DNA from 4 places in the Blastococcus sp. SYSU DS0552 genome. Region 1 is predicted to be linked to each of the others. Evidence: riboswitches for the same ligand, from Rfam matches in the RefSeq annotation. Region 1 holds a riboswitch; each other region holds the start of a gene.
What was found. Region 1 has a riboswitch for cyclic di-AMP ahead of ACI8AG_RS18335 (aggregation-promoting factor C-terminal-like domain-containing protein). Riboswitches for the same ligand answer to the same signal wherever they lie in the genome.
Positions count from the first base shown of each region.

Region 1 (6,994 bases):
CGAGAAGACCTGGCCCCCGCCACCGGTACAGGTCTCCGCGGCACCACCACCTCCGCCCGCTCCCCCGGCCGGCGCCACCGCAGGGGCGCCGAGCGTGCCGCAGAAGACGCCCGCGCCGGCGCGGCGGTTCGCCCTCGTGGGACTGGCCGCGGCGCTGCTGTTCCTGGTGGCCGCCTACTCCCCCGACGAGCTGGTGGGGCACTTCACGGTGTTCGCGCTCTCCGTCGTCGTCGGCTTCTACGTCATCGGGGCCGTGCACCACGCCCTGCACACCCCGCTGATGTCGGTGACCAACGCGATCTCGGGGATCATCGTGGTCGGCGCACTGCTGCAGCTGAGCAGCGGCGACGGCGTCGTCCTGGCGCTCGCCTTCATCGCCACCCTGGTGGCCAGCATCAACGTCTTCGGCGGCTTCGCCGTCACCCGCCGGATGCTGGGGATGTTCTCCCGCGGCACGGGCGCTCCGGCCCGCACCACCCTCCCGGCCGCGCGATGACCGCCACCAGCGCCGCGGCCGCGGCCTACATCGTCGCCGCCCTGCTGTTCATCCTGAGCCTGGCCGGGCTGTCGCGGCACGAGACCGCCAAGGCGGGCAACGCCTACGGCATCGCCGGCATGGCGATCGCCCTGGCGGCCACCATCGGCGTGGCCACGCAGGACATCTCGGCCGTCGGGCTCACCCTGCTCGTCGTCGCCGTGGCGATCGGTGCCGCGATCGGTCTGTGGCGGGCCCGCAAGGTCGAGATGACCGGCATGCCGGAGCTCATCGCGCTGCTGCACAGCTTCGTCGGCCTGGCCGCAGTCCTCGTCGGCTGGAACGGCTACCTGTCGGTCGAGGGCGTCGAGCCGCAGGACGGTGGCCCCCTGCTCACCGGGGCCGAGGCCGGCATCCACTCCGGCGAGGTCGTGGTCGGGGTCTTCATCGGCGCGGTGACCTTCACCGGCTCGATCGTCGCCTTCCTCAAGCTCTCCGCGCGCATGAAGAGCAACCCGCTGATGCTCCCGGGGCGCAACTGGCTGAACCTCGGCGCACTGGCGCTGTTCGCCGTCCTGACCGTCGTCTTCGTGGTCGAGCCGAACCTGCTCGTGCTGTCGGTCGTGACGGTCCTCGCCCTGGCGCTGGGCTGGCATCTGGTGGCCTCGATCGGCGGCGGTGACATGCCCGTCGTCGTCTCGATGCTCAACAGCTACTCCGGCTGGGCCGCTGCCGCATCGGGCTTCCTGCTGGGCAACGACCTGCTGATCATCACCGGCGCCCTGGTCGGCTCCTCCGGCGCCTACCTCTCCTACATCATGTGCAAGGCGATGAACCGCTCGTTCCTCTCGGTCATCGCGGGCGGGTTCGGCAACGAGGGCGCGGCGGCCGCCTCCGACGTGGACTACGGCGAGCACACCGAGATCTCGGCCGAGGAGACCGCAGAGCTCCTGCGGAACTCGAAGTCGGTGGTCATCACCCCGGGCTACGGCATGGCGGTCGCCCAGGCGCAGAGCGCCGTCGCCGAGCTGACCCGCAAGCTGCGTGCGCAGGACGTCGACGTGCGCTTCGGCATCCACCCGGTGGCCGGGCGCCTGCCCGGGCACATGAACGTGCTCCTGGCCGAGGCCAAGGTGCCCTACGACGTCGTCCTGGAGATGGACGAGATCAACGACGACTTCGCCGACACCTCGGTGGTGCTGGTCATCGGCGCCAACGACACCGTCAACCCGGCCGCCACCGACGACCCCACCAGCCCGATCGCCGGCATGCCCGTGCTGCGGGTGTGGGAGGCCGAGCACGTGGTCGTGTTCAAGCGGTCCATGAACACGGGCTACGCCGGCGTGCAGAACCCGCTGTTCTTCCGGGACAACAGCCGGATGCTCTTCGGCGACGCCCGGGAGCAGGTGGAGGCGATCCTCAAGGCGCTGTGAGCCGTTCGGCCTGGCCCGCCGCCCCCGAAGCGCCTACGCTGTGCACATGCACGCGCACGTTCCGCTGAGCGAGGGCGCGTCGCCGCGGGGGTGCGACCACGTGCGCCCGGCGGCGCAGCTCAGCGCACCGTCCGCGCCGCCGGCCTTCCGCGCCTACGTCGACCGGTACGGGATTGCGCTGGTCGGGGACCTCGACGTCGCCTGCGCGGAGCGGCTGGCGGGGATTCTGGGGGCCGTCCCGATCGAGGGCGACGCCTGCCCCCTGGATCTTTCCGGGCTCCGGTTCGCCGACGTGGCCGGCTGCCGGGCGATCGCCCGCTGGGCCCGGTCCCTGGCCGACGCCGGAGTCCGGGTGGAGCTGCGCGACGCGCCTCCGCTCGTCCAGCGGGCCTGGCAGCTGCTGGCGCTCGACCGGTGGGCGCGCGTCGCGTTCACCGACGCCGCCTGATCGACCGCGCGCAAGGGTCCCCACCGCCCGGCGCGGCCGGTCGCCGGCGCTACGCCCGGTCGCCGGGTTGCGCCCGCGGCACCGGTCGCCGACGGTTGCCAGGTGGATCCCTTCCGCGGTCTCGGCATGCCCCGCATCCCCGGGTTCGGCGAGCTGCTCGCGCTGCTGCAGGCCCAGACCGAGGCGCTCTCCCAGCTCCCCCGGACGCTGGCCGACCTCAACGGCACGGTCCGCGAGCTGACCGCCGCCACCACGTCCGCCCGGGAGACGATCGCCTCCGCGCAGCGGATCACCGAACGCCTGGAGAGCCTGCTCGAGGAGTTGGAGGAGCCGGTGCGGGCGCTGCGCCCCGGCATCGAGCGGGTCGGTCGCGTGCTCGACGACCCCGCCGTCGACACCGTGCCCGAGACGCTGCGCCGGATCCACGACGACCTCATGCCCCTGGTCCACGGGCTGCGCCAGGCGCAGAGCCGGGTGGGTTCGGTCACCGGCCTGCTCCGTCGTCGTCCGCCGGAGGACGAGGACGACGGCTACTGAGCGTGGAGCTGGCCACCGACCCGCTCGCACTCCTGGCGTGCGGCCTGGCGGTGCTGGTGGCGTCCGTCGTCCAGACGGCGACCGGCATGGGCTTCGGCCTCCTCGCCGGACCGCTGGTGCTGCTGGTGCAGCCCGCTCTCGTGCCCGGCCCGCTGCTGGTGGGCACGCTGACCGCGCTGCTGCCGGTGGTGTGGCGCGAACGGTCCGCACTGGAGCTCGACAACCTCCGCGGTGCGATGCTCGCCTCGGCCCCCGGCGTTGTCGTCGGCTTGGGGCTGGTGCAGGTCATCGACGGCCGGTTGTTGGGGATAACGGTTGCTGTCGTCGTGCTGCTCGCCTGTGGCGCGTCGCTCGCCGGGGTGCGGTTGCCGGGCGGGCGGCGCGCGCTCACCGTCGCCGGCTTCGCCTCCGGGACGCTCTCGACTGTCGCGGCGACGCCCGGACCGCCCCTGGTGGTCACCTACCGCGCGCCCACCCCGGCCGCCCAGCGGGCGAACCTGTCGGTGTTCTTCGTCGGGACGACGCTGCTGTCCCTCGGCGTGCTGGTCGCCGGCGGCGAGCTCGACGGGGGCGGGCTGCTCACCGGTGCGGGGCTGGTGCCGTTCGTGCTGACCGGCTTCCTCCTCGCCGGACCCCTGCGCCGGCGGCTGGCCCTGCCGGCCATGCGCCGCGCCGCCCTGGTGCTGTGCCTGCTCTCCGGCGCGGTGCTGCTCGTCAGGTCGCTGGCGGGCTGACCGTCACTGCTCGACGGGCGGCTCCCGGCGCACGATGTCGCCGACGGCCTCCTCCAGCCGCGCCCAGGTCGTGCTCCACTCGACCAGGGGGTCGAGGATCCGCTCGAAGACGGCGAGCTGCTGGTCGAACGCGTCGAGCTGAGCGCGCATGGCGGCGATCGAGGTGCGCTGCGCGGTCACCATCTCCTTGACGGCGCGCAGCTGGGCCGCCGACATCGCCCCGGGCGGGCTGGGCAGGGCCGGCAGCGGGAGGCGGGACGTCGCATTCCCGGCGAGGTTACGGGCGCGGTCGGAGAAGAACCGCAGCTGGTTCACGAACTCGTCGATCGACCGCCCGACGATCCCGCTCTGCGGGGTGGTCCGGTCGGCGTCGTCGGCCTCGGTCATCGCTCCCCCTCCGTGCACGCTGCACCGACCTTAGGCCTGGAGCCGAGGCTCGGCTGCGCTGAGCCGACCCCGGGCATTGGAAGCTCTACCTGCGTCCTCGGGGCCGACGACGCAGGTAAAGCCTCCAATGCCTCAGCGGGGACGCCCCCGTCCGAAGACCACCCCGAGCGTGGTGACGTGCTGGAACGGCCTCGCCGCAGGGTCCCGCCCCGCGCGGGCGAGGGGCGGGGGCAGAGGCCCGCTCAGTACCAGCCGGTGGCCTGGGAGTGCGACCACGCGCCGCACGGGGAGCCGTAGCGGTTGTTGATGTAGATCAGGCCGGCGTCGATCTGCCGGTAGCCGTCGGAGGTCTTGGCGATGCCGGTCCCGGCCCAGGTGGAGTCGAGGAACTGCGCGATGCCGTAGGCGGTGCTCCGCGGGTTCTGGGCGTTCGGGTTCCACCCGCTCTCCTTGCCCCACAGGCTCTCCAGGCAGCTGAACTCGCTGCCCGAGCCGCCGAGCTTGCCCATCGCGTACTCCTGGAAGGAGCCGGCCGGGGCCGCGGCGGCCGGCGCGGGAGCGCTCCGGGCAGGAGCCGGAGCCGGGGCCGGGGCCGGGGCCGGGGCCGGGGCTGGTGCGGCCGGCGCCGGGGTGCGGGCGGCCTGCTCCCGGGCCGCCTGCACGCGGGCGGCCTCCTCGGCAGCGGCCTTGCGGGCGGCCTCCTCGGCAGCGGCCTTGCGCGCGGCTTCCTCCTCGGCGGCGCGGCGGGCGGCCTCCTCGGCGGCACGGCGGTCCAGCTCGGCCTGCTCGGCCGCGGCCCGCGCCTCCGCCGCGGCGGCCTGCTCGGCCGCGCGCTCGCTGCGGCTCGCGGCCAGCTGGCCGAGGGTGTCGGCCGCGGCCACCGTCACGTCGGGCGCGGGGGTCTCGTCGGTGATGCCGAGCTGCTCGGCGACGCTGACGGAGGCCAGCTCCGGCTCGGCCTGGGCGACCGGCTCGTCGGCGACGACGCCGTTGGCCAGCAGGCCGCCTGCCGCGGCGACCGCCAGGAGCAGCAGCGCGGAACGGCGGACCGTCTTCGTCGAACGGCGCCCGGTCGTGGGGCGGAGAGCACGGGTGATCGAGGTGGCGCGAAGGTTCATGGGGAGGAACTGCTCCAGGGGCAGGGGGCGGCAGGGCCGGCGACGGCGGCGGGAACTGCTGCGGGGATGGTCGAGGGGCAGCGGTGTCGGGCGTACGCCCGGGCGCTCAGCGCGGGGAAGGCGCGCGCGAGGCTCCGTACCGGCTGCGGTTCCGTGCAAGGTGGGCCCGCAGGCTCGCCATGCGGCGGCTCTCCGTTTCTTCCGTCGTGCCGCCTACCGGGTTAGCTGACGGATTCGGGCGGGAAGCGGCCCTACCCGCGCCAGGACGTGCCCCGGCGCGCGATTCACCCCAGTACTTCGGTGGGTCCCCGGCTCGCCCTCGGCGGGCGACTCGGCGGCGCCCGGCGGACCTCCCCCGGATGGGGAGAGAACGACCGGCCGGGCGGGACCCACGGTAACCAGCGTTATCCGTTCGTGACAATCCCCTGGCGGGAAAAGGAACGGGAGGTGACCGTCAGGGGAGCCGCCAGACCGTGGTCCGGCGCACCGGCACCGGCCCGGTGGGCGACGGCTCGGTGTCGGGCACGTCGTAGACCGCCAGCGCTTCCAGCCGGTCCTCGGGGAGGTACACCCGCCCGGGATCACCGATCAGCACCTCGGCACCGCCGGCCCGGGCCGCCTCGAGGAAGGGCAGCACCCGGTCGGTCATCTCCCGGTCGTAGCAGACGTCGCCGGCGAGGACGACCGCGACGTCGGGCGGCTCGCCCCCGAGCACGTCGCCGGCGGGCGTGATGCCCGAGGTGCCGTTCCGCTCGGCGTTGACGGCGATCGCGGTCAGCGCGAACGGGTCGACGTCGCTGGCGAGCACCGCGGTCGCGCCGGCCAGGACCGCCGCGACCGCGACCAGGCCGCTGCCCGCCCCCAGGTCCAGCACGGTGCGCCCGGCCACCAGGCCGGGGTGGTCGAGCACGTGGCGGGCCAGCGCCTGGCCGCCCGGCCAGGCCGCGGCCCAGAACGGCGGGTCCGTGGAGGTGCGCCCGTGCTCGGTCTCCATCGCCTCCCACAGGGCGACGACGTCGGCGGCGACCAGCAGCTCCACCTCGGGCACCAGGTCCGGCCGGACCGGCCGGGTGTGGGCGCGGACGAACTCCGCAGGGATGGAACGGTCCACCCCGGCAGTCAACCGCACGCGACCCGGGGCGGTGGGACCGCCCGGCTCAGAGGCGGGTCGACCAGGACGACAGCGCGCCGGCGGGGCGGAAACCCAGCGCCTCGTTGACCGCGACCATGGGCGTGTTGCCCTCGGAGTTGTAGGTGCTGATCCGCCGGACGCCGGGGAACCCCGCTGCCAGCTCCCGCAGCACGGCCGCCTTCATCCGGGCGCCGAGCCGGTGCCCCCGGTGCTCACGGAGCACCAGCGTGCCGCCCTGGTGGGCGAGCGCCGGCTGGGCGAGCGGGATCTGCAGGTCGGTGAAGCCGACCAGCCGGCCGCCGATCACCGCGCCCGCGCTGAGCACCGTCCGGCCCCGGGCGACGTGGGTCCGCTCGTACTCGCGGATCCGGTCCCCGTCCCACTCCTCCTCCCCCACCGGCAGATCGCCGTGGGGTGCGTCGGTGGTCATGCGCCGCTCCAGCAGCGCCCGGTCGGCCAGCAGCGCGTCCGGGGTGCGGTCCCGCCAGGTGACGATCTCGTACCCGGCGCCGGCCGCGGCCTCGAGCGCCCCCAGCCGGTCCTCGTCGACCGGCAGCACCAGTTCCCGGCGGGTCTCCACCAGGTCGCAGGACCAGCCGTGCCGCTCGGCGAAGGCGCGGCCCGGCGCCCCGGGGCCGGGCTCGTCCACCTCGCTCACCAGCGAGCTGCGGCCGTGCGCGGCGGCGAGTACCCGGGCCTCGGCCAGCAGCGCGCTCCCGAGGCCACGGCG
Region 1 covers NZ_JBJHAB010000023.1:20,111-27,104, forward strand. Annotated here, with positions in the region: gene ACI8AG_RS18305 (Re/Si-specific NAD(P)(+) transhydrogenase subunit alpha) at 1-496, shown strand, start outside; gene pntB (Re/Si-specific NAD(P)(+) transhydrogenase subunit beta) at 493-1,908, shown strand; gene ACI8AG_RS18315 (STAS domain-containing protein) at 1,955-2,356, shown strand; gene ACI8AG_RS18320 (hypothetical protein) at 2,459-2,893, shown strand; gene ACI8AG_RS18325 (TSUP family transporter) at 2,896-3,627, shown strand; gene ACI8AG_RS18330 (hypothetical protein) at 3,631-4,014, opposite strand; gene ACI8AG_RS18335 (aggregation-promoting factor C-terminal-like domain-containing protein) at 4,257-5,132, opposite strand; cyclic di-AMP (ydaO/yuaA leader) riboswitch at 5,343-5,469, opposite strand; gene ACI8AG_RS18340 (class I SAM-dependent methyltransferase) at 5,587-6,243, opposite strand; gene ACI8AG_RS18345 (GNAT family N-acetyltransferase) at 6,290-6,994, opposite strand, start outside.

Region 2 (6,994 bases), on a different contig from region 1:
GGGCGAGCGGCCCGAGCTGGAGCCCTGCCCCGACCTCATCGCGACCCTCGTGGCCACTCGGCGCGAGATCGACGCGCGGATCGCCTGCTTGCAGGACAACAGCGCCGCCCTCGGCCGTTACCTGCAGGCGGCGGGGGTGGACGCCGGGCGCTGACCTTGCTCGACGTCGTGGGTCCGTCGTGATGGCGGCCTGTCGCGACGAGCACCCCCTGCTCCATCGTCGCGTCGCGTCGCGTCGCGCCGGCCGCCGTCCTCGCGCGCTCCCGCACCGGGGACATGCGTCGGGGCCGTCCGGCGGATCGGTCGGCTCCGTCGGCGACACTGCGGGCGTGCAGCGGATCCTGCTCCGGCGCCGCGAGTCCGCGGTGGAGATGACGGAGCTCGTCGACGACGGGTCGACGGGGTCGGTCACCCGCGTCGCGGCCGGGGGGCTGCCCGCCGTCGTGGCACAGCGGGAGGCCGCTGCCGCACCCGTCCGCTGGGTGTGGGACGACACCACCCGCTGGTACCCCGCGCTGCTGGCGGCGGGAGTCCGCGTCGAGCGCTGCACCGACCTGCGGCTCGGCCACGCGATCCTGCGGCGGTCCCCGTTCGCGGCCCAGGAGCTGCTCGCCGGGGACGACACCCCTGGGTGGGACGTGCTGCAGCCCGGCCCGCCGCCGGAGTCCGCCCTCTTCCCGCTGGCCGACCCGGCGGACCGGCTCGACCCCCTGGCCGAGCACGAGCGCCAGCAGGTGACCGTGGCGGCCTCCGCGCGGCCGGGCCGGCTCGCCCTGCTGCTGGCCGCGGAGTCCTCGGGCGCCCTGGTGGCGGCCGAGATGACGCACACGGGCCTGCCCTGGCGGGCCGACGTGCTCGAGCGCCTGCTCACCGACCTGCTCGGCCCGCGCCCGGGAACCGGTGGGCGCCCCGCGGTGCTCGAGCGGCTGCTGGGCGAGATCCGCGCGGCGCTGGGGACCCCGTCGCTCAACCCCGATTCGCCGGCCGAGCTGCTGCGGGCACTCCAGCAGGCCGGCCTCCCGGTGGCCGACACCCGCTCGTGGACCCTCGAGCAGCTCGAGCACCCGTGCGTCCCCCCGCTGCTCGAGTACAAGAAGCTGATGCGGCTGCTCACGGCCAACGGCTGGAGCTGGCTGGAGGCCTGGGTGCAGGGAGGGCGGTTCCGCTCCGCCTTCCTGCCGGGTGGGGTGGTCACGGGTCGGTGGGCGTCCAACGGCGGGGGTGCGCTCTCGGTGCCCACGCTGATCCGCCCCGCGGCGGTCGCGGACGACGGCTGGCGGTTCGTCGTCGCCGACGTGGCCCAGCTGGAGCCCCGGGTGCTCGCCGGGATGAGCGCGGACACCGCGATGGCCGAGGCGGCGCGGGCCTCGGACCTCTACGCGGGCATGGTCGCCGGTGGCGCGGTGGCGACCCGGGCGGAGGCCAAGCTGGGCATCCTCGGGGCCATGTACGGCGGCACCCGCGGGGAGAGCGGCCGCATGATGCCCCGGCTCGCCCGCCGCTACCCGCGCGCCATCGGCCTGGTCGAGGAATCCGCCCGGGCCGGCGAACGCGGCGAGGTGGTGCACACGCTGCTGGGCCGGGGGTCGCCGTCGCCCAGCGCGGCCTGGGCGCAGCGGGCGGACGGGCTCGGCGACGCCGCGGAGCAGGCCGGTTCCCGGGAGGACCGCGACCGCGCTCGCCGCGCCTGGGGTCGGTTCACCCGCAACTTCGTCGTCCAGGGCACCGGAGCGGAGTGGGCGCTGTGCTGGCTGGCCGACCTCCGCAACCGGCTCTGGCGGCTGGGCGGCGACGGGCCGCTGGAGACCCGGGCGCACCTGGCGTTCTTCCTCCACGACGAGGTGGTCGTGCACACCCCCGAGCACCTGGCCGACGACGTGGTCGAGGCGGTGCGCGCCGCGGCCACCACGGCCGGGCGGCTGCTGTTCGGCGCCTTCCCGGTGGACTTCCCGCTGGACGTCGCCGTCGTCCGGGCCTGGGCCGACGCCGGCTGACGGCCTGCCATACACCACCGACGGGGCAGGAGACGTGGCGCGACACGCGTCACGATCTGCGGAAGTGACCGCTTCCGCATTGTCACGACTGCATAACGACGGTTACCGTGGCGGAGCCCGGCCGATCGTTCTCTCCCCATCCGGGGAGGGTCTGCCGGGCGCCGCCGAGTCGCCCGCCGCCTTCGAGCTGCGGGCGAGCCGGGGACCCACCGAAGTTCTGGGGTGAATCGCGCACCGGGCACGTCCCGGTGCGGGTAGGGCTGCTTCCCGTCCGAATCCGTCAGCTAACCCGGTAGGCGGCACGACGGAAGAAACGGAGAGCCGCCGCATGGCGCGCCCCTGCACCGCCGCACCACCCCGCGCCCGCCGGCACCGCCGCCCCCCGGTGCGTCCCCGGACCTGACCGCACGCGCACCCGGCGTCCCGCCGGTCGCCCCCCGCCACCGATGAACCGCCGGCCGAGCCGCCGGTGCCCGGTGGCCCCGCGACCCGGCGCCGGTCCGCAGCCCGCATCCCTCGCGGTCCGCCTCGCCCGGCCGATCCCGCCGCACCAACGGAGCACCCCGAACCCATGGATCCCCGCACCACCACCTCGGGCCGTCGTGGCCCGCTCGTCCTCCGCCGTCGCCCGCCCTCGGGCCTCCGCCGTCCGGCGCTCTACCTCGGGGTCGCCGCCGCCGGTGCCCTCCTGGTCAACACCCTCGTCGGCGTGGACCCGGGCGCCCAGGCCGAGGCCGGCACCTCGCAGTCGGTGAGCGTCGCCCAGGAGCTCGGGCTCACCTCCCGCTCCGGCCCGGTCGACGTCGCCGAGGACCTCGCCCCGCTGCAGGACCTGGCGGCCAGCCGCAGCAGCCGCGAGGCCGAGCAGGTCGCGGCCCAGCAGGCCCAGGCCGCGGCCGACCAGGCCGAGCTCGACCGGCAGGCGGCCGAGGCGGAGGCCACCGCCCGCGCCGAGGCCGAGGCCACCGCCCGCGCCGAGGCCGAGGCGAAGGCTGTCGAGGAGAAGGCCGCGGAGGAGGCCCGGGCCGCCGAGCGGGCGGCCGCGCCCCCCGCCGCGGCGACGCCCACGCAGGAGGCCCGGGCCGCCGCCACCACCGCCGCCTCCGTGGCGGCCACGGCGGTCGCCCGGATCTCCAACACCGCGGGCAGCGTGAAGGCGCAGACCCAGGCCGCGGCCGACGCGGTGGTCAGCAACGTGCCCGGCGCCGCGGGGATCACCCTCGGCGGCACCCGGGCCAGCGCCGCCGACCCGGGCGGGCACCCCTCGGGCCTGGCGCTGGACTACATGGTGATGTCCGACGCCGCCCTCGGGGACGCGATCGTCGCCTACCACCGCGCCCACTGGGCCGAGCTGGGCGTGGACTACCTGATCTGGCAGCAGCGCATGCTCTCGTCCCCGGGCGGATCGTGGCAGGCGATGGAGAACCGGGGCAGCGCGACGGCCAACCACTTCGACCACGTGCACGTGAACTACAACTGACCCCGCCGCCCCGCGGCGGTGCCTAGGTGAGCCGGCGGACCACGGACAGCGGTAGCACCCGCATGGCCAGCCCGATGGGCACCCACGGCCATGCGGGGACGTAGGCCGTGGCCCGCCGGGCCTCGATGGCGGCCACCATGGCGCGGACGCCCGTCGGGGTGTCCACCATGAACCGGGTCCGCTGCTGCACGTGCTGGTTCATCTCCGACCGGATGTAGCCGGGGTAGATCACCGACACGTCCAGGCCGGGGATCCGCTCGGCCCGCAGCCCCTCGGCGAGGGACGCGACCCCGGCCTTGGTGGCGGCGTAGGTGGTCATCGACCGGCGCATGCCGCGCAGCGCCGACATCGAGGAGATCAGCACGAGGTGCCCGCGGCCCTGGCGGCGGAAGATCTCCAGCGCCGCCTCGGTCTGCGCCAGCGCGCCGACGAAGTTGGTCATCGCCGTCTCGCGGTTGGCCTCGGCCCGGCCGGTGCCCAGGGGCGCTCCCTTGCCGAGGCCGGCGTTCACGACCACCCGGTCGATCGAGCCGAACGCCGCGGCGAACGCGGCGAAGACCGTGGGCACGGTCTGGGCGTCGGTGACGTCGAGCGCCGCGGTCTCCACCCGCCGGCCGGTGGCCGGGCGGATCTCCGCTGCGAGGGCGTCCAGCCGATCGGTGCGCCGGGCGCAGAGCGCCAGGTCGTGGCCGCGGGCGGCGAACTGCCGGGCCATCTCCTCGCCCAGGCCGGAACTCGCGCCGGTGATGAGGACGGCGCCGGTGTTCATGGGTGCTCCTGTCGTTCGGTGCGGCAGGCCGCTGCGGCCGGCCGGCACGCACGGTACGAGAGCCCGCAGGCGGATCCGCGGCCGGCACCGCGGCGGCGCGTGGGGCCGGATGGGTTCCACCTCGTCGGCTCCGCCGGGGTTCAGACCCCCTCCGGGCGGGCACACCTGCAGGACGTACGAGTACGGGGGAGCGCGGAGGCGCCCTCTCGGCACCGACACGAGGGGACTCGGGAGTGACCACGGCCGGAACCAGCCGACGGTGCCTGGACGGCCGCTACCAGCTGCAGCAGCTCATCGCCGTCGGCGGGATGGGTGAGGTCTGGCGGGCGCGCGACCTGCAGCTCCACCGGTCCGTGGCGGTCAAGGTGCTGCGCAGCGAGTACGCCGACGACCCGGTGTTCGCGGCGCGCTTCCGCTCCGAGGCCCGGCACGCGGCGGCGTTGAGCCACCCCAACATCGCCGCGGTCCTCGACTACGGGGAGACGACCGCCGAGGACACCGGCGAGCGGCTGGCCTACCTGGTGATGGAGCTCGTGGAGGGGCCCCCGCTGTCGGCTCGGCTGGCCGAGGTGGGATCGCTGGACACCGCCGCCGCGCTCTCGCTGCTGCGGCAGGCGGCGGCCGGGCTGGCCGAGGCCCATCGGGCCGGCGTGGTCCACCGTGACGTCAAGCCGGCCAACATCCTGCTCGGCCGGGACGGCACGGTGAAGCTGACCGATTTCGGGATCTCGTGGTCGGCGGGGAGCGCGCCGATCACGGGCACCGGGCAGGTGGTCGGCACCGCCCAGTACATGTCGCCCGAGCAGGCCCGGGGCGAGCACGTCAGCCCGGCGAGCGACGTCTACGCCCTCGGTCTGGTCGGCTACGAGTCGCTGGCCGGCCAGGCCGCCTTCGACGGCGACAACCCGGTCACGGTCGCGCTCAAGCAGGTGCAGGAGCACCCCGAGCCCCTTCCCGCCGAGCTGCCGCCCGGCGTGCGCGCCCTGATCGACGCCGCCCTGGTCAAGGACCCGGCGCAGCGGCCGCGGGACGGCGGCGCCTTCCTGTCGGCCATCGAGGAGGCGATCCACCGACCGGCGGGGACCGCACCGGGTCGCCGGCCGCTGGTCACGCGCCCGGTGCGGGCGGCGCGCCCCCCGTCCCGGGGCACCCGGGCGGCGCCCGGGAGGGCCGGCCGTCGTCCGGCCCTGGCCGTCGCGACGCCGCTGGCGGCGTTCCTCCTGCTCGGGGGCGGCGCCCTGTGGATCATCCCGGATCCGGGTGGGGACGCGGGCGCCGGCCGGTCCGCCGGCGCCGTCTCGACCCCCTCGGCAGCCGCGGGCGTCGTGCTGGCGCCGGAGGAGTACCTCGGCCGCCCGGCCGCCGAGGTGGCCGCTGAACTCGGCGCGCTCGGGTTGACGGTGCGGCAGGAGGAGGACGCGACCGCGGAGCAGGCCCCGGGCACGGTGACCCGCCTCGAGCCGGCCGCCGGCATGCTGCTCCCCGGCGACGAGGTGCGTCTCGGTGTCGCTGTCCGGCCGGGTGTGACGGTTCCGGAGGTGGCGCCGTCGACCGGTGGGGGTGCCATCCCGGTGGGACGCCCCCAGCCCGTGGCACCTGCCCCGGAGGTGCCGGTCGCCGAGGAGCCGGTGCCGAGCGGCGCGTCGACCCGCGGCCCGGCGGAGGAGAGCGCGGATCCGGCGACGGGCACGCCCACGACGTCCCCCGGCGGGGATGTCGCCGGCCCGAGCACCCCGCCGCAGGACGGGGAGGTCATCGCCGGGCCGAGCAGCCCGCCCGACGGTGACGGGGGCACGACCGAGCCGATCACCCCGCCGGAGGACGACGGGGACACCGAGCCCAGCACCCCGCCGGAGGACGACGGGGACACCGAGCCCAGCACCCCGCCGGAGGACGACGGGGACACCGAGCCCAGCACCCCGCCGGAGGACGACGGGGACACCGGGTCCAGCACCCCGCCGGAGGACGACGGGGACACCGGGTCCACCACCCCGCCGGAGGACGACGACGGGGACGCCGGTGAGCAGACCGCCGCCCCGGAGGACGAGGACGACGACGCCCCCGCCACGGCGACGGAGCCGGCCGGCGACGAGGTGGCGCCCGCCGCCCGGATCTGACTGACCGGCACCGGCACCGGCCGGTCGGCCGGCCGTCAGAGCAGCCGGTCGAGGTCGTCCGGCCCGGGACCGGTGCCGCCGGAGTCGGGCAGGGGAGAGGTGTCGGGGACGTCGTCGTCGGGGGGCTCGGGGGCCACCGGCCCCTCGGCGTACAGGGTCTCCGGGTCCCGGGGGTCCATCTCTCGTGGCACGGATCGCGACTACCCGGCGCGGCCGGGGTGAACCCGTCGCGACGGGGCCGGCGGTTCCGGTCCCGTGCTCAGGTCCCGCAGAAGGTGCGGTAGGCGCCGAAGTCCTGCGGGGCGGGCTCCGCGTAGCGCTCCAGCCCCGGCCGCTCGTCGAAGGGGGCGGTCACCACGGACAGGAGCCGCTCCAGCGGCGCCAGGTCGCCGTCGGTCGCCGCGTCCAGGGCCTCCTCGACGAGGTGGTTGCGCGGGATGTACGCCGGGTTGACGCCGTCCATGGCCGCGGCGTCGGGGGCGAGCGCCCGCCAGCGCCCCAGCCAGTCGTCGATGCCGGCCAGGTCGAGGAACAGCAGCCGGACGCGCTCGACGTCCCCCCGCGCCGCCGACCCCAGCCCGCGGAAGAACGCCGTGAGGTCGACGTGGTCCCGGGCGAGCAAGGCCAGCAGCTC
Region 2 covers NZ_JBJHAB010000001.1:102,735-109,728, forward strand. Annotated here, with positions in the region: gene ACI8AG_RS00545 (MerR family transcriptional regulator) at 1-154, shown strand, start outside; gene ACI8AG_RS00550 (bifunctional 3'-5' exonuclease/DNA polymerase) at 330-1,994, shown strand; cyclic di-AMP (ydaO/yuaA leader) riboswitch at 2,162-2,309, shown strand; gene ACI8AG_RS00555 (hypothetical protein) at 2,566-3,474, shown strand; gene ACI8AG_RS00560 (SDR family oxidoreductase) at 3,497-4,243, opposite strand; gene ACI8AG_RS00565 (protein kinase domain-containing protein) at 4,477-6,360, shown strand; gene ACI8AG_RS00570 (hypothetical protein) at 6,396-6,551, opposite strand; gene ACI8AG_RS00575 (protein adenylyltransferase SelO) at 6,620-6,994, opposite strand, start outside.
Region 2: it holds a riboswitch for cyclic di-AMP, as region 1 does, so the genes downstream of both, ACI8AG_RS00555 (hypothetical protein) here and ACI8AG_RS18335 (aggregation-promoting factor C-terminal-like domain-containing protein) in region 1, are expected to answer to the same signal.

Region 3 (6,994 bases), on a different contig from region 1:
GGCACGGTGCTGCTGGCGACGGTGCAGCCGTGGACGGACACGGACGCCACGGCCCTGAACGCCGCGGTCCGCCGGCTGGCGGACAGGACGGGCGTCGAGCTGGTGGACTTCGCCGGCGTGCTGGGTGACCGCGACCTGACCCGGGACGGGGTCCACCCGACAAAGGCGGGCGCCCGCGCCCTGGCCGACCTGGTGGCGGAGGCCGTGACCTAGACGCCGAGCGCAGGGGCCGCGCGCTGCCCGCAGTCCGGAGAGCTCCGGACTGCGGGCAGCGACCCCATGACGGTCGGGCCTGCTCGCCGGACCCGGCGAGCCGAGCAGGTCAGCCCATCGCGTTCAGGGACGCGACGGACTCGCGCGTCGGGCCGAAGCCGATCGGGGAGTGCTGGAGGTAGTGCGTCCGGTAGGTCCCGGCCGCCGAGTAGATGCCCTGCTTGATGTAGACGGACTGCCCCTCGTACAGGTTGGCGACCCGCTCGGACAGGACCTTCTCGCCCTGGTGCCAGACCTCGATGAGGCCCTTCGCCGGGTCGGGGGACCAGATGAACCGGACGGTGTGGTCGTTCCAGGCGCCCTTGTCGATCGTGCCGAGGTTGAAGGTCCGGACGTACTGCGCGTCGCCGGCGGTCCTGCCGCCCGTGCCACCCCGGACGTCGACCATGAGGTTCTCGTTCACGTCCGACCAGAAGTGCACGTTGGGGTTGCCGGAGTTCACCGTCTGGTGCCACTGCGTGTAGATCAGGAACTGGCCGCGCTCGTCCCAGTCGAAGTCGGCCGGGAAGAACGTGGACCAGGCCCACCACTGCTCGTCGCCGGGCCGGACGTCGCCGGAGGCGGCGATCGAATCGCGGACCTCGGAGCGGAGGGTGCCGTGCGTGCCGTTCCAGCCGGTGTCGCCGCGCTGCACGGTGAAGAAGGCGGTGCGCTCCGAGCCGGGGTACGGGTTGGCCGTGGTGGTGCCGTACTGGTCCGACCGGAGGGCGTGGATCTCGGGCCAGGGGCCGGGGACCAGCGTCGTGGCGTCGTAGCCCCAGACCCGCGTGGGCTGGACGGCGGGCAACTCGGGCTCGGGCTCGGGGTCGGTCGCGGGCGGGGGCGTCGTGGTCGTCGGCGTCGTGGTCGTCCGAGGCGTGGTGGGCTCCGTGGACGGCGCCGGCGGCTCGGTGGTGGTGGGCTCGGGCGGGGGCGTCGTGGTGACCGGGGCCGCCTCGGCCGGGGTGGTCGGCTCGGCCGGCTGGCCGCCGGGGTAGATGTGCACCGGCTCCGTCCGCTCACCCTGCACCTTGGCGTGGTCCCGCGGCACGACCACGAAGGCGTACCGCGGGGTGGACAGCGGCAGCCGGGGCGACGTCCAGGCGGTGGCGCCGGTGGAGCCCACGATGCGACCGGCGGCGCCGGAGGTGACGTCGATGACGAGGTAGTCGCGGGCCCCGGGCACCCCCGTCCAGTCCAGCGAAGCCCGCTGATCGACGGCCTCGCCGGTGAGATCGGCCGGGGCGAGCAGCACGGCGGCGGCCTGCGTGTGCGATGTGACGGGCCGAGGGGCTGCCAGGACGGCGTCGGCGAGTCCGGCGCCGCCGATCAGGGTCAGGGCCGCCAGGACGGCCAGGTTGCGCTTGTTCATGGCGTCGGTCCTCAGATCAGGTCGAGTGGGGTCTGGACGAGGCGGTCGGCGGCATGGGCGCCGCCGCCGGCATCGGTCAGGACGGCGGTGGCGACGGCGAGCACGAGACCGGCCCTCGAGGAGAGCCGGGCAGGCGCTGCAGATGCCGCTCGGACGCCGCGTCCGGGGCTGCGGCGGTGGCACCACCGGTCGAACCGACGGCGGCTGAACGTTCTGTCACGCATCAATTACGCCACGTCATGAAGGCGGCGGTGCACAGGCGCGCCGGTCGCCTTCCGGCCGCGGCGCCGGTGTGGCGCACCGCTGACGCCGAGGTGCCCACACCCATTGGGAGCCGTGTCCTTGCTCACGCCGACAGGGAGGCGCGAGCGCCAGGCACGACACCGCGGGCCTGGGAGAGGTGGGGCGGGTGGGGCTCGAACCCACGACCCAGGGATTATGAGTCCCATGCTCTGACCAGCTGAGCTACCGCCCCGGACCCGCCAGCCTGCCAGACGGCGCCGCGGCGCCGCAGCCACGTCCTGGGGTCGGTGGGGCGAACTGACAAGGTCCGTTACCCCCCTGTGACATTCGGGCGATCCGCTTGTACCGTCTCTCGCGGCCCATCCGATCCCGCTCCCGAAACCCGGGGGCTCGGACGGGCCCCGCCGAACTCTGCGGCCTCACCGCCGCGGGGACCGGGGACCCACGTTCTCTGGGGTGAATCCCGCCTGCGCCACCACGGGCAGGCAGGTAGGGCATGTTCCGGCCCGAACCCGTCAGCTGACCTGGTAGGCGGATAGAGGAACGGAGACCGTCGCCTTGGCGACCTCGCACCACCTGCGCCACCACGTCCCGGCCGCGCCCGCGCGCCGGGCCCTCCGCCGCACCCGTCGGGCGGCCACCGCCGCCACCGCACTGCTGGCGCTCGCACTGCTCGGGACGTCGACCGCGGCGGCCGCGCCGGGCGACGCGCGCAGCGAGTACGACCGCGTCGAGGCGGAGGTCGCCGACATCGAGCAGCGCGTGCGCGACGCGGAGGAGCGCCTGCAGCAGCTCACCCTCCGGGCAGAGGAGGCCAGCGGCGCCGTGCTCGCCGCGCAGGCCGAGCTCGACCGCGCCCGCGAGCACGCCGACGCCATCGCCGCCGAGCTCGCCGCCGTCCGGGAGGCCGTGGCGAGTACCCAGGGTGAGGTAGCCGCCCTCGGCCGGGAGGCCTACATGGGCAGCGACAAGTCCATGAAGCAGCTGGAGATGGTGCTGCACGCCGACGGCCCGGGGGAGCTCCTCCAGCAGGCCGCGACGCTCGACCTCCTCGGTGAGGATCGCGCGCAGGTGCTCGAGGACCTGCGGGTGGCCGAGGCCCGCGAGGCCCGGCTCGACCAGGAGGCGAAGGCCGCCGTCGCCGAGCGGGATGCCGCAGCGCGCAAGGCCCAGGGCATGCAGGCGGAGGTCGACGCCCTCCTCGCGGCCGCGCAGACCGACTTCGATGCGCTCACCGCCGAGAAGGCGGCGCTGGACGAGCAGCTGCGCGAGGCGGAGATCCGCATGCTCAGCCTCCGCGGCACGGCCGACCCCGTCGCCGCCTGGTCCGAGCAGCAGGCCACCGAGCAGGCGGCCGTGGCGGCGGCTCCCGCGACCGCCGGGGCCGGCCGGCTCACCCAGGGGCGGGTCACCTCCTGCTACGGCAGCCGGTGGGGTACCCAGCACCTCGGCGTGGACATCGCCGCGCCGATCGGCACCCCGATCTTCACGCCGGAGCCCGGGGTCGTGCTGCAGGCCGGGCCGGCCAGCGGGTTCGGCCTCGCCGTCGCCATCCAGCACCACGACGGGGCCATCACCGTCTACGGGCACGTGAACCAGTTCTTCGTCTCGCCGGGCCAGGTCGTCAGCGGTGGGCAGCAGATCGCCGAGGTGGGCAACCGGGGCCAGTCCACCGGCCCGCACCTGCACTTCGAGGTGCACCTCGGTGGCCTGTACGCCAACCGGTCCAACCCGGTGCCGTGGCTGGCCCAGCGCGGCATCACCCTCGGCGGCAGCTGCGGCTGAGGCTGGTTGACGCCATCGGTCAAGATGAGCACGTGCGGACGACGGCGGGGGCGAGCCCGTGGCTGCGGGCGTGGCTCCTCGTCGCGCTGCTCGCGGCCGGCGTGGTCGCCGCCCTCGCCGTCGACGTGCCCACCCTGGCGCAGGTCCGCTCGTGGGCCGACGGCGGCGGCCTCCGGACGTGGCTGCTGCTGATCGCCGCGCAGGGGGTGGTCCTGCTCGCGCCCGTCCCACGGTCGGTGCTGGCGGCGCTGACCGGAGCGGTCCTGGGATTCGGCGCGGGCTTCGCGGTCGCCTACACCGGTGCCTTCCTGGCGGCGACCGGTGCGTTCTGGCTCGCGCGGGGCCTGGGTCGCCCGGCCGTGGAGCGGCTGGCGGGGCCGCGGCTCGGCCGCGTGGACCGGTTCTCCAGCGACCGGGGCTTCGTCGCGGTGGTGCTGAGCCGGGTGGTCCCGATGGTGCCCTTCGTCCTGGTCAACTACGCGGCGGGCCTGAGCGCCGTACGGCCGCTGACCTACGGCGTCGCCACCGCCGTCGGACTGATACCCGGCACGGTGGTGCAAGTGGGCGCCGGCGCCTCGGCCGGCGCGGTCGTCGCCTGGATGCCGACCGCCACGGTCGCCCCGGTGGTCGTCGTGCTGGTGCTGCTGCTGCTCGCTGGTGCGGCCGTGTCGAGGTACCGATCCCGCACCGGCGAGCAGGTGGGCGAGGACGCGGGTCAGCGCCCGCCGAAGAACCGCCCCAGCGCGCCGCCGGCCCCGCCCACGGTGCGGGCGGCCAGCTGAAGGATCGGTCCGCCCGGGATGCCCGGCACCTGCTGGACGATCGGCGCCAGCTGCAGGAGCCCGGGCACGTCGTGGACCTTCAGTCTGCGGCGGGCCACGGCCGGTACCGGGTTCACCCGGCCGGCGGCTGCGTCGAGCAGGAGCTCGGGGGTTGCCTCCACGGCCGGGCCCTCGACGACACCCGGCGGCACCCGTCGCACCCGCCACCCGTCGTCGTCCGCGGTGAACCCCCAGCCGCCGTCGGGTGTCACCAGGCTGACGCGGCCGGCGATGCCCGACGAGGCGGCCAGTGCGCCGGTCACGTCGGTCAGCGCCGCGAGCCCTGACTGCAACACGGGGCCAGGCGGTGGTGGCGCACCGCAGGACGCCAGGTCCAGCCCGTGGACGGCGAGCTCGTAGGCCTGTCCGAGGACGACGCTGAGCAGCGGCAGCCGGCCGACGACCGAGACCGCGGGTGCGGTGTCGAGCTCCACCGGCTCGTCGGCCATGTAGCGGGCCGTCGCCTCGCGGTTGCGGCGCAGGGCGGCCAGCACCTCCGCCCGGGAGGCGTCGCGGTGGGCGGCGGTCACCCGAGCGTTGACCGCGTCCGGGTCGGGGGGCGTGCCGGCGCCGCCGGTCCGGGCCGAGGCGATGAGGTCGGGCAGGGCGGTGTGGTCGTCCCAGCAGCCCAGGTGCACGCAGATCTCGTGGGCCCGCCACCCGGGGAGCCGGGACCGGCGGTCGAGGTCCACCGATTCCGCCTGCGCGAGGAAGGCGTCCCACGCGTCCAGCACCATCCCCGCGACCGCGTCGCGGCCCGCCTCGGCCATGCCCTGGTGTCCGCCCACGCGGAGGCCCTACCCGGAGGCCGCGCGAGGCAGGCACGGCGCACCGTGGCGCCGGTCACCCGCCCGGGTGAGCGCGCCGTCACGCGGCGGCGGGCGCGGACCGATCGCCCTTCCGTGAGCGAGACACCGGCGCGCGACCGCCGAGCGGGCTGGGGCCACGCCTGCGGACGACGGTCGCACCCGGCGGTCCCGGCCGTGCTGGTCCGCCCGCGGTCCGGCCTGTACCGAGCCGGGCGACGACGTCGAGGACCTGTGCACCGGGCCGACGTCGCCATGTACCGGGTCAAGAGCACCGGCGGCGACCGGGTGGGGGTCCTGGACTTCTGAGCCGGATGCGTCCACGCCGCGTGGCTCTAACACTACGCACCGTGGTTGTCGGCGAGAAGGACGCGCTGGTCGCAGGCGTCTGGGGGCCGATGAGCACCCCGGACGCCGACTACGGCGAGTAACGATGCTCTCGGGCGCGGCCGCTCGCGTTCCGAGCCCTCGTGGACCGGTATGGTTCCGGCCCACCGGGCGGAGCTGTGAATTCGCTGACGCATGTGGACGCCGCCAGTAACAGATGGTATTGGCCGCTGACCAGCGACAAAGCGGTGCACCGGCGGCCGGGCGAGCGCACCTGTCACTTTCGTCCCAGGAGTCGCAGCCGGGCTGGCGCGATGGGGGCACCATCGTGCAAACTTGTCGCGGGAGCCCTGCTCCGCCACTGCCGATAACGGCGCGTCACCGAATCGATGGGTCCGTAGGGGAAGACGAGACCGATCGAGTCGATGGAGGTGCCCGGTGCAGCGACGGTCAACCCAGGGTGTCGTCTTCGTGCACTCGTGCCCGAAGGCGCTCTGCCAGCACGTCGAGTGGGCGCTGGAACGCGTCGTCGGCGCGCCGGTCTCCCTGTCGTGGGCTGAGCAGCCCGCGGCGCACGGTGCCTACCGTGCCGAAGTGGCGTGGACCGGTTCGCCCGGTACCGGCGCCAAGCTGGTGGCTGCGCTGCGCGCGTGGCCGATGCTGCGCTTCGAGGTGACCGAGGAAGCCAGCCACGGCAACGACGGCGAGCGCATGTCCTACGTGCCCGGGCACGGGGTCTTCCGCGCGCCCACCAGCGCCAACGGCGACCTCATCGTCACCGAGCAGCAGCTGCGGCACCTCGCGGCGACGGCGTCCTCCGTCGAGGCGTTCCGGCACGGCGTCGACCAGCTGCTGGGCGCCGCGTGGGACGCCGACCTGGAGGTCTACCGGCACGCCGGCGACGGCAGCCCCGTCACCTGGCTGCACCAGGTCGTCTGAAGGTCACGATCGGGGCACGACACTCCCGGCCTGGTCGGGGAGCCGTCGTAGCCTGGAGCGGGCCGTCCGGGCGCCGTCGGGGAAGCGGCGCCGGGACGGCCTTTCCACGTGGTGCGGTACTGGAACCGCCCCGTCCAGAGGCTCGCGCCGAGCGTGCGAGGCGTGAGGAGGACGGGGTCCTTCGTCAGAGCGGGATGTTGCCGTGCGCCCCGCGACCGAGCGGTGCTCCGGCGAGCGCCTCGATGAGGCGCTGCCGCGTCCGGGCCGGCTCGACCACCTCGTCGACGACGCCGATCTGCAGCGCCCGGTTGACCCCGCCGGCGATCCGCTCGTGCTCCTCGGCCAGCTGCGCGTGCAGCGCCTCGCGCTCACCGGGCGGGGCGGCGGCCAGCTTCTTCCGGTGCAGGATGCCGACCGCCGCCTTGGCGCCCATGACGGCCACCTCGGCG
Region 3 covers NZ_JBJHAB010000014.1:94,929-101,922, reverse strand. Annotated here, with positions in the region: gene ACI8AG_RS15040 (SGNH/GDSL hydrolase family protein) at 1-213, shown strand, start outside; gene ACI8AG_RS15035 (heparin lyase I family protein) at 323-1,624, opposite strand; tRNA gene ACI8AG_RS15030 (tRNA-Ile) at 2,026-2,099, opposite strand; cyclic di-AMP (ydaO/yuaA leader) riboswitch at 2,260-2,415, shown strand; gene ACI8AG_RS15025 (murein hydrolase activator EnvC family protein) at 2,426-3,652, shown strand; gene ACI8AG_RS15020 (TVP38/TMEM64 family protein) at 3,685-4,434, shown strand; gene ACI8AG_RS15015 (maleylpyruvate isomerase N-terminal domain-containing protein) at 4,368-5,261, opposite strand; gene ACI8AG_RS15010 (hypothetical protein) at 5,376-5,588, shown strand; gene ACI8AG_RS15005 (DUF3145 domain-containing protein) at 6,045-6,545, shown strand; gene ACI8AG_RS15000 (acyl-CoA carboxylase subunit beta) at 6,730-6,994, opposite strand, start outside.
Region 3: it holds a riboswitch for cyclic di-AMP, as region 1 does, so the genes downstream of both, ACI8AG_RS15025 (murein hydrolase activator EnvC family protein) here and ACI8AG_RS18335 (aggregation-promoting factor C-terminal-like domain-containing protein) in region 1, are expected to answer to the same signal.

Region 4 (6,994 bases), on a different contig from region 1:
CGCCGCGGTGGCGACCACCGACTCCGTGCTCGCCGCGGCCGGCACCCGGGTGCGCGGCCACGAGTTCCACCGCACCTACGCCGATCCCCCGGCCGGCCCCACCCCCGCCTGGCAGTGGGCCACCACCGGTCCCGAGGGGTTCGTCTCCGGCGGGGTCCACGCCTCCTACCTCCACCTCAACTGGGCCGGCACCCCCGAGCTGGCCCAGCGCTTCGTCACCGCCTGCGCCCCCGCCGTCCGAACGGAGCACGCCCGTGCACATCGCTGAAGGCTTCCTGCCCGCCGGCCACGCGATCGGCTGGACGATCGCCGCCGCGCCCTTCGTCGTGCACGGCGCCCGGGCCGTGGTCAAGGAGGTGCGGGAGAACCCGGAGTCGACGCTGCTGCTCGGCGCGGCCGGGGCGTTCACCTTCGTACTGAGCGCGATCAAGCTGCCGAGCGTCACCGGCAGCTCGAGCCACCCGACCGGCACGGGGCCGGGCGCGATCCTCTTCCGGCCCCCGGTGATGGCGCTGCTCGGCACGGTCGTGCTGCTGTTCCAGGCGCTGCTGCTGGCGCACGGCGGGCTGACCACGCTCGGTGCCAACGCCTTCGCCTTCGCCGTCGTCGGGCCGTGGGCCGGGTACGCCGTCTACCGGCTGACCCGCGCCGCGGGGGCCGGGCTGCTACCCGCCGTCTTCGCCGGGGTCGCGGTGGCCGACCTGGCCACCTACGTCACCACGTCGGTCCAGCTCGCGCTGGCCTTCCCCGACCCGGCCAGCGGCCTCGCCGGGGCGCTGGCCAAGTTCCTCGGCGTCTTCGCCGTCACCCAGATCCCGCTGGCCATCGGCGAGGGCCTGCTCGGGGTACTGCTCTTCCGGGTGCTCACGGTCAACGCCCGCCCCGAGCTCGAGCGGCTCGGCATCCTGAAGCCCGCCCCCGTCCCCGCGGCCGTGCCCGCCGGAGGTGCCGCGTGAACCGCCGCGCGCTCGTCAACGCCCTCCTCGTCGTGGCGGTGGTCGCGCTGTTCGCCGTTCCGCTGCTCCTCGACGGGGGCAGGTCGGAGTTCGGCGGCACCGACGCCGCGGTGACCGAGGAGCTCGAGGCCGACGGCTACACCCCGTGGTTCGACTCGCTGTTCAGCCCGTCCGGTGAGGTGGAGTCCGGTCTGTTCGCCCTGCAGGCGGCCCTCGGCGGTGGCGTGCTCGGCTACGTGCTGGGCCGGCTACGCGGCCGGCGGACGGCAGCTCCCGCGCCCGCCACGAGCACGCCGGCGGAGACCGACCCGCGGTGAGCGGCCTCGCGGTCGACGACGCGGCGTGGCGCAGCGCGTGGCGCGGGCGTTCGCCCGGGGACAAGCTGCTGCTCTGCGCCGGCCTCGTCGGCTGCGCGCTGGTGCTGCCCGCCTGGCCGGGCAGCGTGCTCGTCGGGCTCACCGCCGTCGGGCTGGCCCTCGGCCCGGCCCGGGTGCCCGCCCGCACCTTCGGCCGGGCGATCCGCTGGCCGCTGGCGTTCATCGCGATCGGTGCGCTCACTGCGGTGGTGTCCGTCGGCGACGGCGGCATCGGCTGGGCCCCGGACGCCGCCGCGCAGGCCGGCTCGCTGGTCGGGCACGCGGTCGCCGGCAGCGCCGCGGTCCTCCTGCTGGCCACCACCACGCCGATGTCGGACCTGCTGCCCGCGCTGCGTCGGCTCCGGGTACCGGCCGCGGTCGTCGAGGTGGCGGGCGTGATGTACCGGCTGCTGTTCGTGCTGCTCGACAGCCTGCACACGATCCGCGAGGCGCAGACGGCGCGGATGGGCTGGTCCTCACCGCGCCGCTCCTACCGCTCCGCCGGGCTGCTCGCCGCCGGGGTGCTCACCCGTTCCTGGGACCGCGCCCGCCGGCTGCAGGAAGGCCTGGCCGGCCGGGGCATGGAGACCGACCTGCGCGTGCTGCCCGAGGTGCTGCCGTCGTCCCGGCTCTTCCTGGCCACCGCGCTCACCGGCCTGGCGGGGATCGTCGCGGTCAGCGTGGTGGTGGCATGAGCCACCGGACCCTCGGCGCCACCGGGCTGGTCGTCGGCTACGAGCGCGGCCGCCCGGTCCTCGACGGCGCCGACCTCACCGTCCCCGCCGGCCGGCGGCTGGCCGTGCTCGGGGCCAACGGCTCGGGCAAGACCACGCTGCTGCGCTGCCTGTCCGGCGCGCTGGCGCCCGTCTCCGGCGCGGTGACCGTGGACGGGGTGCCGCTGGAGCACACCCGCCGCGGCCTGCGGCAGCACCGGCAGACCGTCCAGCTGGTGCTGCAGGACCCCGACGACCAGCTGTTCTCCGCTTCCGTGGCGCAGGACGTCTCGTTCGGCCCGCTCAACCTGGGGCTGGACGAGGACGCGGTGCGCGCGCGGGTGGCCGAGGCCCTGGACCTGCTCGCCGTCGACCACCTCGCCGCCCGGCCCACCCACCAGCTCTCCTACGGAGAGCGGAAGCGGGTGGCGATCGCCGGTGCGGTGGCGATGCGGCCGTGCGTGCTGCTGCTCGACGAACCCACCGCCGGGCTCGACCCCTCTGCGGTCACCGAGGCGCTGGCCGCGCTGTCCCGGTTGCAGGAGCACGACTCCACCGTGGTGATGAGCACCCACGACGTCGACCTGGCGCTGCGCTGGGCCGACGAGGTGGCCGTCGTCGTCGACCGCGCGGTGGTGCAGGGCGCCCCGGACGACGTCCTCGGCGACGGCGAGCTGCTGGCCCGCGCGCGGCTGTCCCGCCCCTGGGCGCTGGAGGTCGGCGGCCGGCTGCGCGAGCTCGGTCTGCTCCCCGAGGGCCCCCTCCCCCGGGACGCCGCCGGGCTGCTGGGCGCCCTGCCCGACCGTCCCGGCGTGCCCACGTGAGGACCGTCGGCATCGGGCTGTCCTCCGGGGTGAGCGCCGCCGAGGTGCTCGCCGCCGTCGACGCCGTCCTCCCCCGGCCGCCCGGGCCGGTCCGGCTGGCAACCCTGGACACGCGCGTGCGCGAGCCGGGGCTGGTGGACGCCGCCGCCCGGCGCGGCTGGCCGCTCGCCGGTCACCCGGCCGAGGCGCTGGCCGGGGTGCGCGTGCCCACACCGTCCGGCGCGGTCGCCGACCGGGTGGGCACCCCGTCGGTCGCCGAGGCGGCGGCGCTCCTCGGGGGCGGGGTGCTCGAGGTCGGGAAGACGGTGCGCGGCCGGGTGACCGTCGCCGTCGCGCGGCCGCCGGACCCGACCGCCGACCCGCACCGGACCACCCCCACCGATGCAGCAGGAGGACCCGTGACCACCCAGCCCACCGGCGACAGCGTGCACCCGGTCGGGCTGCGGCTGGCCGGCCGGCGCGTGGTCGTCGTGGGCGGAGGTGCGACCGCGCACCGCGGGGTGACCGGCCTGCTCGCCGCCGGCGCGGAGGTGACGGTGGTCAGCCCGGGCCTGACGCCGGCGCTGGAGTCGGCCGCCACCGCCGGGCACCTGGAGTGGTGGCCGCGGCGCTACGCCGCCGGGGATCTCGCCGGGGCGTGGTTCGCGCTGGCCGCGACCGGCGATCCCGACGTCGACGCCGCGGTGGCCGGGGACGCCGACCGGCACCGGATCTTCTGCGCGCGGGCCGAGGGCCCGGGGCCGGCCAGCGCCGAACTGCCGGTCACCGGCCGCGCCGGTGACCTCGTGCTGGCGGTGCACGACGCGGCCGATCCCCGGGCGGCGGCCGGGCTCCGCGACGCGGTCCTCGCCGGGGTCGCCGACGGCACCCTGCCGGTCCGCCGGTCCGACGGCGGACCGGGGCGGGTCGTCCTCGTCGGTGGCGGCCCGGGTGATCCGGGGCTGATCACCGTGCGCGGCCGGCAGGCGCTGGCCACCGCCGACGTCGTCGTCGCCGACCACCTCGGCCCCCAGCCACTGCTCGCCTCGCTCCCCCCCGAGGTCGAGGTCGTCGACGCCTCCAAACTGCCGCGCGGCCGCTCGATGGCCCAGGAGACCATCAACGACCTGCTGGTCACCCACGCCCGCGCCGGCCGCCGCGTCGTCCGCCTCAAGGGCGGGGACCCCTTCGTCTTCGGCCGCGGCTTCGAGGAGGTGCGGGCCTGCACCGAGGCAGGCATCCCCGTCGAGGTGGTGCCCGGCATCACCAGCGCCGTCGCCGTCCCCGCCCTCGCCGGCATCCCGGTCACCCACCGCGGCCTCACCCACGAATTCGTCGTCGTCTCCGGCCACCTGCCCCCCGGCCACCCCCAGTCACTGGTCGACTGGGCCGCCCTCGGCGCACTGCGCGGCACCCTCGTCGTCCTCATGGGCGTCGACACCGCCCCCGCCATCGCCGCCGCCCTCGTCGAGCACGGCCGCGCACCCGACACCCCCGTCGCGGTCGTCACCGACGGCTCCACCCCCACCCAGCGGTCGCTGCGCACCACCCTGGCCGACCTCCCGGCCACCCTCACCGAGCACGCAGTCCGCCCCCCGGCGGTCTGGGTCGTCGGCGAGGTGGTCCACCTCACGTCAGCCGACCGCGGGCGTGTCACGGCGCGTCGGTGACTGCGCGTGAACGCCCGCCGGACGGTCGGCCACGGTGCTGGACGAAGTCGTCCCCAGGCATGGTGATCCGCCGGATCGGCACCTAGCGTGGGCCCGTCCGGACGGACCCTCTCGTCACTCGACCCGTGACAGCCGCCCGGACGCCGCCGAACCACCCGCCGGATCCGTCCGGCACCCGGACCGGGGACCCAACGCACCACCTGGGGTGAAGCGACGAGCGGCCCGCACGGGCCGTCCGCCGCCGGGCGACTTCCCGCCCGAACCCGTCAGCTAACCCGGTAGGCGGCCGTGGAAGAAAGGAAGACCCGCCGAACATGGCGAGTTCGCTCAGCCCTGCCCACCGCCGCATCACCGGACGGCGGGCCCTGCTGGCCCTCGTGGCCGCCGGTGGCGTCGTCCTGGCGCCGCTCCCCGCCGTCGCCGACCCCGAGCCGGCCACCTCCCAGGAGGCCGCGGACCTCGTCGCCGCCCGCGCCCACGACCTGGAGGTGCTCACCGAGCGCTTCAACGAGACCCGCGAGCACCTCAAGGCGGCGCAGGCGTCCGCCGACGCGGCCGCCGAGGAGCTCACCGCCGCGCAGGCCGCCCTGGCCCAGGCGCAGGACCGCGTCCGCACGGTGGCCCGCAGCGCGTACACCGGTGACCGGCTGGACACCGTGACGGCGATGCTGACCAGCGGCTCGCCCACGGAGCTGATCGACCGGGTCGGCCTGCTCGACACGATCGCCGCCCACAACAACGGCGTGCTCGGGGAGGCCCGGACCGCCGGCGAGGACGCCGAGCGCGCCCGTGCGGACGCCGAGCGGGCCGCGGCGGACGCCCAGGCGCAGGTCGACCGCGTGAACGCCGAGCGGGCGCGCCTCGACGAGGAGATCGCCGTCTACCAGGCGCACTTCGACCGGCTGAGCGCCGAGGAACAGCGAGCCTCCCGCGCCGCCGCCGAGCGGCACGCCGCCGAGGAGGCCGCCGCGGCCCAGGCAGCCCAGGCCGCCGAGGAGGCGCCGGCCGCCGCCCCGGCTCCCGCAGCCGCGGCTCCCGCCCCGGCCCCCGCGGCTCCCGCCCCGGCCCCCGCGGCTCCGGCCCCGGCCCCCGCCCCCGCGCCGCCCGCGCCGGTGTCCGGCGGCAGCGGCGCGGCGCAGACCGCGGTGAACACCGCCATGGCCCAGATCGGCGACCCCTACGTGTGGGCGGCCGCCGGCCCGAACGCCTTCGACTGCTCGGGCCTGGTGCAGTACGCCTACGCGGCCGCGGGCATCAGCCTGCCGCACTCCAGCCGCATGCAGTCGACCATGGGGACGCCGGTCTCCCGCTCCGCCCTGCAGCCGGGTGACCTGGTCTTCTTCTACAGCCCGGTCAGCCACGTCGGCATCTACATCGGCAACGGCCAGATGGTGCACGCCGCCACGTCCGGTGTCCCGGTGAAGGTCGCGTCGATCGACTCGATGGGCGGCTACAACAGCGCCCGGCGGATCGCCGGCTGACGACCGCCGGCTGAGACACCCGGGCGCGCGGGGCGGTCCGTCCGCCCCGCGCCCCCCCCCCCCCCCCCCCCCCCCCCCCCCCCCCGCCGCCCCCCCCCCCCCCCCCCCCCCCCCCCCCCCCCCGGGTGTCTCGTGCGTGTCGGGCCACCGCACGTGCGACGATCGCCTCTCGTGCGGGTGGGGACACGGGGCGAGCTGCCCCGCGAGGTCAGGGTCCTGGCGGTCATCGCCTTCGTCGTGGCGCTCGGCTTCGGCATCGTCGCCCCGGCGATCCCCCTGTTCGCCCGCAACTTCGGGGTCGGGACCACCGCCGTCGGGCTGGCGGTCAGCGCCTTCGCGTTCTTCCGCTTCGTCTCCGCCTTCAGCGGCGGCACCCTGGTCGAGCGGTTCGGCGAGCGGCTCGTGCTCGCCTCCGGGCTGGTGGTCGTCGCCGTCACCACCGGTCTCGCCGGGCTGGCCGGGTCCTTCCCGCTCTTCCTCGGGCTGCGGGCCGCCGGCGGGATCGGCAGCGCCATGTTCACCGTCGCGGCGCTCTCGCTGCTGCTGCGGGTGGCCCCGCCGTCGCACCGCGGGCGGGCCGCGGCCACCTGGCAGGGCGGCTTCATCCTCGGCGGCATCGCCGGGCCGGCCGCCGGCGGGCTGCTGGCGGAGCTCTCCCCCCGGCTGCCGTTCTTCCTCTACGCCGGGTTCCTACTGGTGGCCGGTGCGGTGGGCGTCGCGCTGCTGCGCACCGCCGAGCCCGACCCGGCCGCGCCCCCGGCGGGTGACGCCGCCGGCCCCGACCTCGACGCCGGCCCGGTCCGGCTGGGCAGCGCGCTGCGCTCGCGGGTCTACCTGGCCGCGCTGCTGGCCAACTTCGGCGTCGGCTGGGTGCTGTTCGGCGTCCGCAACTCCCTGGTGCCGCTCTACGTCACCGAGGAGCTGGGCCGAACCGTGGCCTGGGCGGGGGCCGGGCTGCTCGTCGGCTCGGTCGCGCAGGCGCTCGGCCTGCTCCGATCCGGCCGACTGGTGGACG
Region 4 covers NZ_JBJHAB010000001.1:51,751-58,744, reverse strand. Annotated here, with positions in the region: gene ACI8AG_RS00335 (cobyrinate a,c-diamide synthase) at 1-268, shown strand, start outside; gene ACI8AG_RS00330 (energy-coupling factor ABC transporter permease) at 255-956, shown strand; gene ACI8AG_RS00325 (energy-coupling factor ABC transporter substrate-binding protein) at 953-1,273, shown strand; gene cbiQ (cobalt ECF transporter T component CbiQ) at 1,270-2,007, shown strand; gene ACI8AG_RS00315 (energy-coupling factor ABC transporter ATP-binding protein) at 2,004-2,849, shown strand; gene cobA (uroporphyrinogen-III C-methyltransferase) at 2,846-4,498, shown strand; cyclic di-AMP (ydaO/yuaA leader) riboswitch at 4,645-4,798, shown strand; gene ACI8AG_RS00305 (C40 family peptidase) at 4,813-5,979, shown strand; gene ACI8AG_RS00300 (MFS transporter) at 6,151-6,994, shown strand, end outside.
Region 4: it holds a riboswitch for cyclic di-AMP, as region 1 does, so the genes downstream of both, ACI8AG_RS00305 (C40 family peptidase) here and ACI8AG_RS18335 (aggregation-promoting factor C-terminal-like domain-containing protein) in region 1, are expected to answer to the same signal.